DNA from 2 places in the Paenibacillus allorhizosphaerae genome. Region 2 is predicted to be linked to the other one. Evidence: riboswitches for the same ligand, from Rfam matches in the RefSeq annotation. Region 2 holds a riboswitch; the other holds the start of a gene.
What was found. Region 2 has a riboswitch for cobalamin ahead of ACFQI7_RS18645 (energy-coupling factor ABC transporter permease). Riboswitches for the same ligand answer to the same signal wherever they lie in the genome.
Positions count from the first base shown of each region.

Region 1: linked by a shared signal. The riboswitch ahead of ACFQI7_RS16635 (S-layer homology domain-containing protein) and the one ahead of ACFQI7_RS18645 (energy-coupling factor ABC transporter permease) in region 2 are both predicted to bind cobalamin.

Region 1 is NZ_JBHSRV010000004.1:73,664-78,084, forward strand. Features, by position in the region: gene ACFQI7_RS16635 (S-layer homology domain-containing protein) at 1-2,398, opposite strand, end outside; cobalamin riboswitch at 2,631-2,819, opposite strand; gene ACFQI7_RS16640 (YrdB family protein) at 2,891-3,229, opposite strand; gene ACFQI7_RS16645 (ferritin-like domain-containing protein) at 3,496-4,041, shown strand; gene ACFQI7_RS16650 (DinB family protein) at 4,063-4,421, opposite strand, start outside.
Region 2 is NZ_JBHSRV010000004.1:504,833-509,253, reverse strand. Features, by position in the region: gene cbiQ (cobalt ECF transporter T component CbiQ) at 1-614, opposite strand, end outside; gene ACFQI7_RS18650 (energy-coupling factor ABC transporter substrate-binding protein) at 611-895, opposite strand; gene ACFQI7_RS18645 (energy-coupling factor ABC transporter permease) at 895-1,659, opposite strand; cobalamin riboswitch at 1,804-1,992, opposite strand; cobalamin riboswitch at 2,122-2,340, shown strand; gene cobJ (precorrin-3B C(17)-methyltransferase) at 2,597-4,309, shown strand; gene ACFQI7_RS18635 (sirohydrochlorin chelatase) at 4,328-4,421, shown strand, end outside.

The DNA of each region.
Region 1 (4,421 bases), 430 kb from region 2:
GACCGAGCTCGTAGATCGAAGAGATCAGTTCCTCGCGCCCACCGGCGTTATCCAGCTCCTGAATCGACAGCTGTTTGTCTTCCTGCAAAGCTTTTTCCGGAATGCGCAGCCTTACTTCTTCTTTCTCATCGGTGAGATCGACGGCGTCCCGCGCAGAAGCGGACCGTTCCAACGCCACCTTGTTGGCTGCCAGCGTTTGCCTTAATTTTTGTTTCTCTGCGTCCGTCATTTTTTGATTGCCGTTCAGCACACGTACCGTTTGAACCTTCGGATCTACCGGACTCGTGTTGGCGTAACCGATCGGAATCAGAGCCAGGTTGCTCTCAAGCTCGCTCGCGGCATTCGGGCTCGTCTGAATATTGCCCGCACCCGGAGGAGGCGTGCACGATTCGGTCAGCGCCGCTTTCACGTCATCGCCGCCGTTCTTCGTATAACGCCAGTCGACGCGGTCCCCGATATTGATTTTGTAGCCGCCGGCGCTTGTCGTCGGGAACGAGCAATTGACCGCGTACATCCAGCCGCTCTTCGATCCTTTATCGAATTCGCGCAAACCGTCGATTCCGCTTACGTAGGCGCTGGAGCCGCTGCCCTTCGATTGTACCCGACCCGCCCCCAAGGCGCGAATGAGGACGGAAAATGCCGTATCTCCGCTCTGCCAGTCAAGCGACTGTGAAGACAAGATCGTTCCAAGCTTATCATCGCCCGCCACGCTGATCGTAATCGTTCTTGACGGGGGCACCGGTCCTCCCGGAACGGGTCCCGGATTATCGTTCGCAGTTAAGCGTTTGACCCCGCGAAGCACGGTAGGATAGCCGTTAACGAGCGGTCCGGTAACGACAATCCGCTGGTCCGCCGCCGTATACCCGTTCGGGAATTCGGCGATGCCCTGCGCGCCCGTCCATACTTTCTGCTCTCCGACCTGCACATACACTGCAGCAGCGACGGAGACCGCCGGGGAACTGTATAAATTTTCGATCTGCGTTACTTTTACGCGGAACGGTTCGCCTGCAACAGGTTCCTCGGGTGCCAATGAAATGTCTGCGAGCATTTTGAAAGCATCGTAAGGCCCGTAGAAGATGGCAAGCTCGTCACCGTCTTGCAGCTTAACGTCCTTCCAAAGATAATCGTTGGTCCATTTTCCGTCCCGTTTAATATTGAAAGCCCAATAATCATATGAACTGCCGTATACGTACTTCGATACGGTTCCGATCTTCGTTACGTCGAAGAAGAAACCGTCTGAAGTCTCGACAGGGAGATTGTTCTGAGCAGCCAGCAGCTGCAGCGCTTCGAGCGGTGTTTCGGCCGATAGATCCCCTTCCGCAAGCGTCGTGTCCTTATGTTCAATATGGACATATACCGATGCTTTCGGCTGCGGATTGCCTTCCGAAGGCAGGGGAACTTCATACTCCCCGCCTTGCCCGCCGGTTAGCGTATTGAAAGCAAGCAGGGCAAGCAGCCCCTGATACGTCGCAGATTTGTCAGACGACGTTCCGTTTGTAACTGCAAACCCGCCGTCCGCGTTAAAATTACGGAACAATGCGGTCAGCAGATTCCCGTAAATTTTATCAAAACTTCCCGTTCTTCCGTCGATTTGCTGCGCGGAAAGTCCTAAAATTACATAAGCCAATGTATTGCTGTTGGCAATGCCGCTTTCCGAATTTAAGTCGCCGTTCCCCGACTGTATCGATGCGATCCAAGCCGTTGCTTTCGATACAGACGCTTTCACGTCAGAACGATCCTTGTATGGAGCAAGCGCCCATAGCGCCGCACCGGTCAAATCCAGATCGGACTTGCTATTGTCCAGTGCCCAGCCCTGATCCGGAATTTGACTGCTCAACAGTCGGCTGACCAGCTTATCCTGCGTCCAGGTTGCGTTCACCGGAACCTGGTACGATCCGTTATTCAATGCAAGAAGGGCATAAATCACCCCGTTAATTCCCTGCATTTCGAGCTGCGGATGATTGTAAATCCGCTCGATGAGATTGATCCCTCCGAAAGAAACGGGATCCCCTCCCGCCGCCTTGACACCTAGCGCCAATGTGACGTAGTCGGTTACTTTCGCTTGAACCTCGAGCCTCGCTGCTTGCTTCTTGGCTTCACTCAAATACTCATCCGTTGACGGCACCGTCTTGCCTGCCGCATGAAGCGTATAAACATACCAGTCTCTCAGTTCTGTATTATTCACGTCCCAATGATTCGCAACCCACGCGGACGCTTCCTCAATTGCTTGCGAAACCGTTATTATCCGGGTCTCCTCGCCGGATCCCGTATCGGTCTGGAGCGCGTTCGCAGCTGCAACACCGGCGAAGCCGCCGATGCCGCTAACGAGCTGCGCAAACAGCAGCAGGCCGATGACCAGCAGATAAAACGGACGTTTCCATGCACTAATTTTGCCCATTGTTCTCGCTTCTCCCTCTCTTCTCTCTGAACTGCCCATTTTCATAGAACCGTTGCTTAAGCCGGGAACAAGCCAAAAAAGGCACCTCCCCGAATGGAAGATGCCTGCGATCGTATGGATAGGATGCCGAAACGAAAAACCGAAGCCGCCGATGCAGAAAACGATGTTTCTGCAGCCAGAGCATAGCCGGTACAGCCGCCGATCTCACACCTCCCTATATCGCGTAGGTTCCTGGGGTGTTAACGAACAGGCAGGTCTCCTGACTTGCGCATCGACGCTGGCCCGCTTCCTTCCCATTTCTTGCGAAACAGTGGCTCTTGCGGGGGCTCCTCGCTTACAGTGGCGCGACCGTACCGGATTTTCACCGGTTTCCCTATTATGACGAGCTTCCAAGCTCGCCACCCGTTCTCTTTTTTAAAACTATGAAAATGACTTCATTATCTTATCATGACGGCTTACGCTCGTCTACAAGAAAAGCAGACGCCTCGCCGGCTATTGCTTGAACACGACGATCAGCACCCGGCTGTTTACAGCCGTAATGACAAAAATAACCGATAGCCGGGCTTGTCCGAAATAGTACAATGAAATGGCGGCCGATCCAAAAACCAAGATCTCAAATACCAAACGCCCCAGGTTGCCCACATCATATGTCGCTTTGGGAGATACGAACAGCCCCCATATGATCGCAGCAAGCAGCGGGGCTCCTATGCCTAGAGCGATTTTCAAAATCCAGCCGTTTCCGGTTCGAAAGCCCCAATACCCGAGCGCAGTCAGCGCGCATAACTCCAAAACAAACCGTAATAACAAATTTGCGCCTTTTACAATCTCCAATCGTTATTCACGCTCCATCCGTTTTTTTGATTATCGCATACGCGATGAAATCCAAACAGTTCCGGCTTTTGATTTAAAGCAAATTTATTTGGGATCGAATGGCGTTCCCGCTCCGTACCCGAAGCCGCTTTAAAAAAAAAGCAAAAAGAGGGGCGGTCCCCTCTTTTTTGGGCTTTTATTTTCTAGACATGTTGCCCTTCCAACGAAACTCTCATATATTATCACGGATTTGCGTTCATCATTTACTATCGTTCGGAGGGAATAGCGTGCTTCAATATCCTTTTTATCAACCTTGGGTGCCTTATGCCTACCCCCCTGCAAGTACCGGAGCTATGTTTTCGGACATGGATTACTATGGATACCGGAACGAGGCTCAACCTGAATCGTACAAATCTTTGCAAGAAGCGCTTGCCTTAATCAAACAATCGGTCCAGGGCGAACGGGAAGACGAATTATTTTATGACTATCTGATTTCCATCGCTCCTACGCAGGAAGAAAAGAAAATCATCGAAAGCATACGGGACGACGAGCGGAAGCATAACAACATGTTTAGAACCATTTATCAAAACTTGACCGGCCAAACGATTACGGCACTCGAAAGCACTTCATTCGAGAAACCGGCTTCATACATTGACGGCGTGAAAAAAGCGCTGTTCGGCGAGCTGGCCGCAGTCGAGAAATATCGCGATATCCGCGCAGGTCTGCCCAACCGCTATTACCGTGACATGGTATTCGAGATTATAACCGACGAAATCAAACACGCTACGAAGTACAACTACATTTTATATTTGGACCTGAGTCGGAAGAAATAAAAAATATTTCCAATCGACATATCACTTGGATGATTCGCCTGGCAGGCTGCTTAAACCAACAAATTGCTCCAACCGCGCCTTTTGAAGCAGATGGTGCCGGTAGTGCATCTCGACCAACTGAAACCACTCGACCGCGTTCAGGTCGCCGAATCTCGGATGAGCCTTCGTGCCGCTCTCCTGCATATCCGCAAGCGCGGGCTCCACTTCCTGCATGCGCCGCACCACATCGTTCAGTCCCGCAACCAGCTGTTCCTTGCTTTCCGGCTGCGCGGGCGTATATTCCGGCGTGGCCGGCACTTGAATGCGGATCCCAGGAAAGCTGCCTTGCGCAAACACCAGGCGGCCTGCCTCCGTTTTTCTTTCCGTACCACCGGTTTCCG
Region 2 (4,421 bases):
AGCCTGACCGCGAGCATCGCCGTATCGTGCAGTCGGCTTCTCAATCCGGTCTGGCCTCCGCGGGCTTGCTGCGCCGTATACAAATCGTGGGCAGTATCGTTAAGCAAAAATAAAAAACGGTGCATGATCAGCATGATTTCAAGCACGAGGCCCGGAACACGCAATTTTTTCAGTACCTGAAACAGATCGGAGACAGGGGTCGTGACGATGACAAACGTTAAGCACGAGACGCAAGCAACAATGCGCAAGAACAAATCATCCGTCATGTACAGCCGTGCCTCGGGAATATACGCCGTCCAATGCGCGAATGAAAACAAAACGAACGTTGGCGGCATACCGGATATGTTGTCGGCGGATCGAAGCTCGATCAGCAGCGACGGCAAGCTGGCTGCGTAGAACAGGCAAGGGCCTCCGTACAATAGGGCGACGTATTTGACCGGAATCCGCGCATAGCCCACCGTCCAAACGAACAGCCAGCCGATAAGCAGCATCTGCACTATGGGATGTGCAGCATAAGACAGCGTAAATAAGACGGCTGCAAATCCGCTTTTCCACAACGGGGAGACGGCGCGCAGCTTGTTGTTGTATGAAAGCGTGTCAATGAGCCGGATCATGGCGTTTTTGATTTGGAAGATTTGCCCCGCAGCAGTCCGGCCGTATAACCGATGAAACCGGCCCCCAAGGCCGCCTGCAGAGCAAACAGCATGCTTTCCGTTTCGGCTGGCGGCTCATATAGCGAAGAGAACCACGGCGTATAGGAAGGATGCAGTGTCGTAATCAATTGCTCTGCGGCATCGTCTGCGCCCCCAAATTCGCCGCTCACAAAGAGCAGGGGAAACACAGCCAGTACGATGACGGCTGCGAGCATTAGGATGTTCTTCGTACGGTTTGTCATCATTCCCGAACCCCTTTCATTTTTCGCTGCAGCAGCGACAGTTCATGCGAGCTGTACGATTGCAGCCAGTTCCAGATCAATACGGTAAGCAGTCCTTCGCTGATCGCCAAAGGAATTTGCGTGAAAGCGAAAATGCTTGCAAATTTGGAAAACGAGGCGAAGATCCCGCCGCTTTCAGCCGGAAACGCCAAAGCAAGCTGAGCCGAAGTGACCACATACGTGGACAAATCCGCCAGCGCCGCCGCCGTAAAAATCGCCAGCTTTTGCTTTCCTGTCGATTTCATCAACGTTCTATAGACAGCATACCCGACGATCGGCCCGGCTACCGCCATGGAGAACGCGTTGGCGCCGAGCGTCGTCAGGCCGCCATGGGCGAGCAGTACGGCTTGGAACAATAACACAATCGACCCGAGCACGCTCATGGGCAGCGGGCCGAACATGACGGCTCCGAGTCCCGTTCCCGTCGGATGCGAGCTGCTTCCGGTGACGGAAGGAATTTTGAGCGCCGACAGGACGAAAGTAAAGGCGCCGGCGAGCCCGAGCATAAGCTTCAGTTCGGGCGTTTCTTTCGTAATTTTGGACAGAGCACGGAGCCCGAGGATGAAAAAAGGCACAAAAACGGCCCACCAAAAGATGGCCCATCCTACGGGAAGAAACCCTTCCATAATGTGCATCGCATAGGCCGATTGCGGTTCGTTGGCGATAAAGTACAGTGTAAATCCTAGAATGAGGAGCAGCGAGCGGCCCCATTTTTTTTCTTTCATGTCCCTTAACCCTCCTTATTTGATTGACGGTAATACAAAAAAACCAATCCGTCTGGATTGGTTATGGGTACGTATCGTCGGACGACAAAAATAAAGGCAAGCGTCGCTTCACTGTTCGTACACCTTTCCTTTCCGCGAAGGTTGTGTTGGTGCGTAAATGAGGTAGGTCTCCTGGCTCCCGGATCAGCGCTTTCTCCCGTCTTCCCCGATCGGCTGATCGAGTGACGTCTTGGGAGAAACTCCCCGGTTACAGTGGCGGGACCGCTCGGGATTTGCACCCGATTCCCTGTTACCCCTTGTCTTCACAAGGGCACCTCATTTAATGAATCTATGAAATTATGAATTATGCCGCGCCACCTATACGGATCGGAGTCTATCGGATCATGGCGTCGACGTTATTCTACCAAAATGGTTTTCAATAGACAACACCCAGATGGAGTGCTATAGTTACATGTAGAAAACTGAATAAACGATCATTTAGGTGCCGCTTTGCAACCATTGGGATGTAATTCGGCTTAAAAGGGAAGACCGGTTTAAGCCGGCACGGACCCGCCACTGTGAAGAGTATCGATTTTTTTTGGAAAATCGGTAACGTTTTTGCAACGAGTCACTGGAGAAATCTGGGAAGACGCAAAAACGGATGCTCGAAGTCAGGAGACCTGCCTATTTGAGACACTGTTACCTACGGGAGTTAGGGTGGTGTTGGAAAACGTGCCCCTCGTTTGGGATGCTGACGGTTTGATCGCCGCTCGGTTTCCAAGCGCATTTTTGTTGTTTAGCAGGCGGAGCATTTCTGACACATGTTGTCGGAAATGCTTTTTTTGTTGTTTTACAGCCGGTTTCGGCAAAATTTGAAAATCGCCGCTGTTCGTTCGCGAAACAAAGACGGCGGCGCCGACGATCCTGGTTGCCAATGAAACGGATAGAGGTGAAGGGTATGGGAGACAAAGGGAAGCTGCTCATTATCGGATTCGGCCCTGGCGCCTTCGAGCATATTACCGAACGGGCAAGAGCCGCAATCGAAGAAAGCGAAGTGGTGATCGGATACAACACTTACGTCGATCTCATCCGCGGGCTGTTGACGGATCAGGAGATTGTGCGGACCGGCATGACGGAGGAAGTGAGCCGTGCGCAGGAAGCGGTAAGGCAAGCGGAGAGAGGCCGCAAAGTAGCCGTTATTTCAAGCGGCGACGCGGGTGTGTACGGCATGGCCGGTTTAGTATACGAGGTGTTGATCGGCCAGGAGTGGAATCCGTCAACCGGCGTCGAAGTGGAAGTGATCCCGGGTGTTTCGGCGATCAATTCGTGCGCCTCGCTGCTCGGCGCGCCGGTGATGCACGATGCGTGCACGATCAGCTTGAGCGATCATTTGACCCCGTGGGAGATGATCGCCCGCCGGGTGGAAGCGGCCGCTTCCGCAGACTTTGTCATTGCCCTGTACAATCCGCGCAGCGGGAGACGGACGCGGCAAATTGTAGAGACGCAGCGGATATTGCTGAAATACCGGGCGCCGGATACGCCGGTGGGCCTCGTCAAAAGCGCGTACCGCGACCGCGAGCAGGTGATTGTAACGACGCTGGGCAAGATGCTGGAGCATGACATCGGGATGTTGACGACGGTGATCATCGGCAATTCGGCGACGTTCGTATATCACGGCAAAATCATTACGCCGCGCGGATATCAGCGCAAATATACGCTCGATTCGCTGGAACAGCCGCTGAAGCCGCATGAACGGCTTCGTCCGGAAGCCGAGCCTTGGTCGCTGCATGCGTCCGAAGGGACGGAAGACTGGGAGAGCGAGGAAGAGGAGCTTGCGGAGGCTGAAACGGCGGCGGGGCGGCCGCGTGGAGCAGTCCCTGCCGAGCCATCTGCCGATAAGGTACGGAATCATCCGGCAGCGCTTGCGATGCAGGCGCTCAGCGCTTTGAAGGCGGCGGGCGTTGTATCGGACGGCGGTGTGGCTGAAGCTGATCGCGGCATTGGCGTGAGAAAAACAAAGCCAGTTGCCATCTTCGAAGCGGGCGTTTCGCCGGGCATCGCGAACAAAAAGTTCAGCGCAAGGCAGATGGCCGTTTTGGCCGAAATGGCCGGGGAGACGGGGGAACTTGAATATACCCCCAACCACCAGATCATCATGCGCGTGCAAACGGAAGATCCATCCGAGCTGGTTAACCGCCTGAAGCAGGAAAAGCTGCTCGTGTTCCCGATCGGCGATGTCGCGCAAATCAAAGCGTGCGACTTTTGCAATCTAGAGAAGGACAGCGCGATTCCCGTTGCCGAGCGGCTGAATGTGCTCGTGGGCGGGATGAAGGCGCCGAAGGAATTGATGATCGGCGTGAACGGCTGCGGGATGGCGTGCTACGGTGCGGTGCTGGAAGATATCGGGATCGTGCACCGGAGCGGCGCGTACGATTTATTTCTCGGCGGCAAAAAGATCGGGCGCAACGCGCACCCGGCGCAGCTCGTTGCAGAGGGGATCTCGGCGGAAGACATCGTACCCGCGGTGGAGCGAATTTATAAGCAGTACGCGGAGCAAGGGCATCCGAACGAACGGTTCCATAAATTTTTCAAGCGCGTAGGCGTGGTTGGAGGCTTCCAGCACCGGGAGCACGCGCCGCAAGTGGAAGTAAACGCCGTATGCGGCGATTGATACGGGGGAGATTGAGAAATGGAAGCGATATTGTTAGTCGGCCACGGGAGCCGCGATCCCGAGGGGAATGAAGAACTGCTGCAATTTGCCGGGACGGTTCGCCGGATGGCGC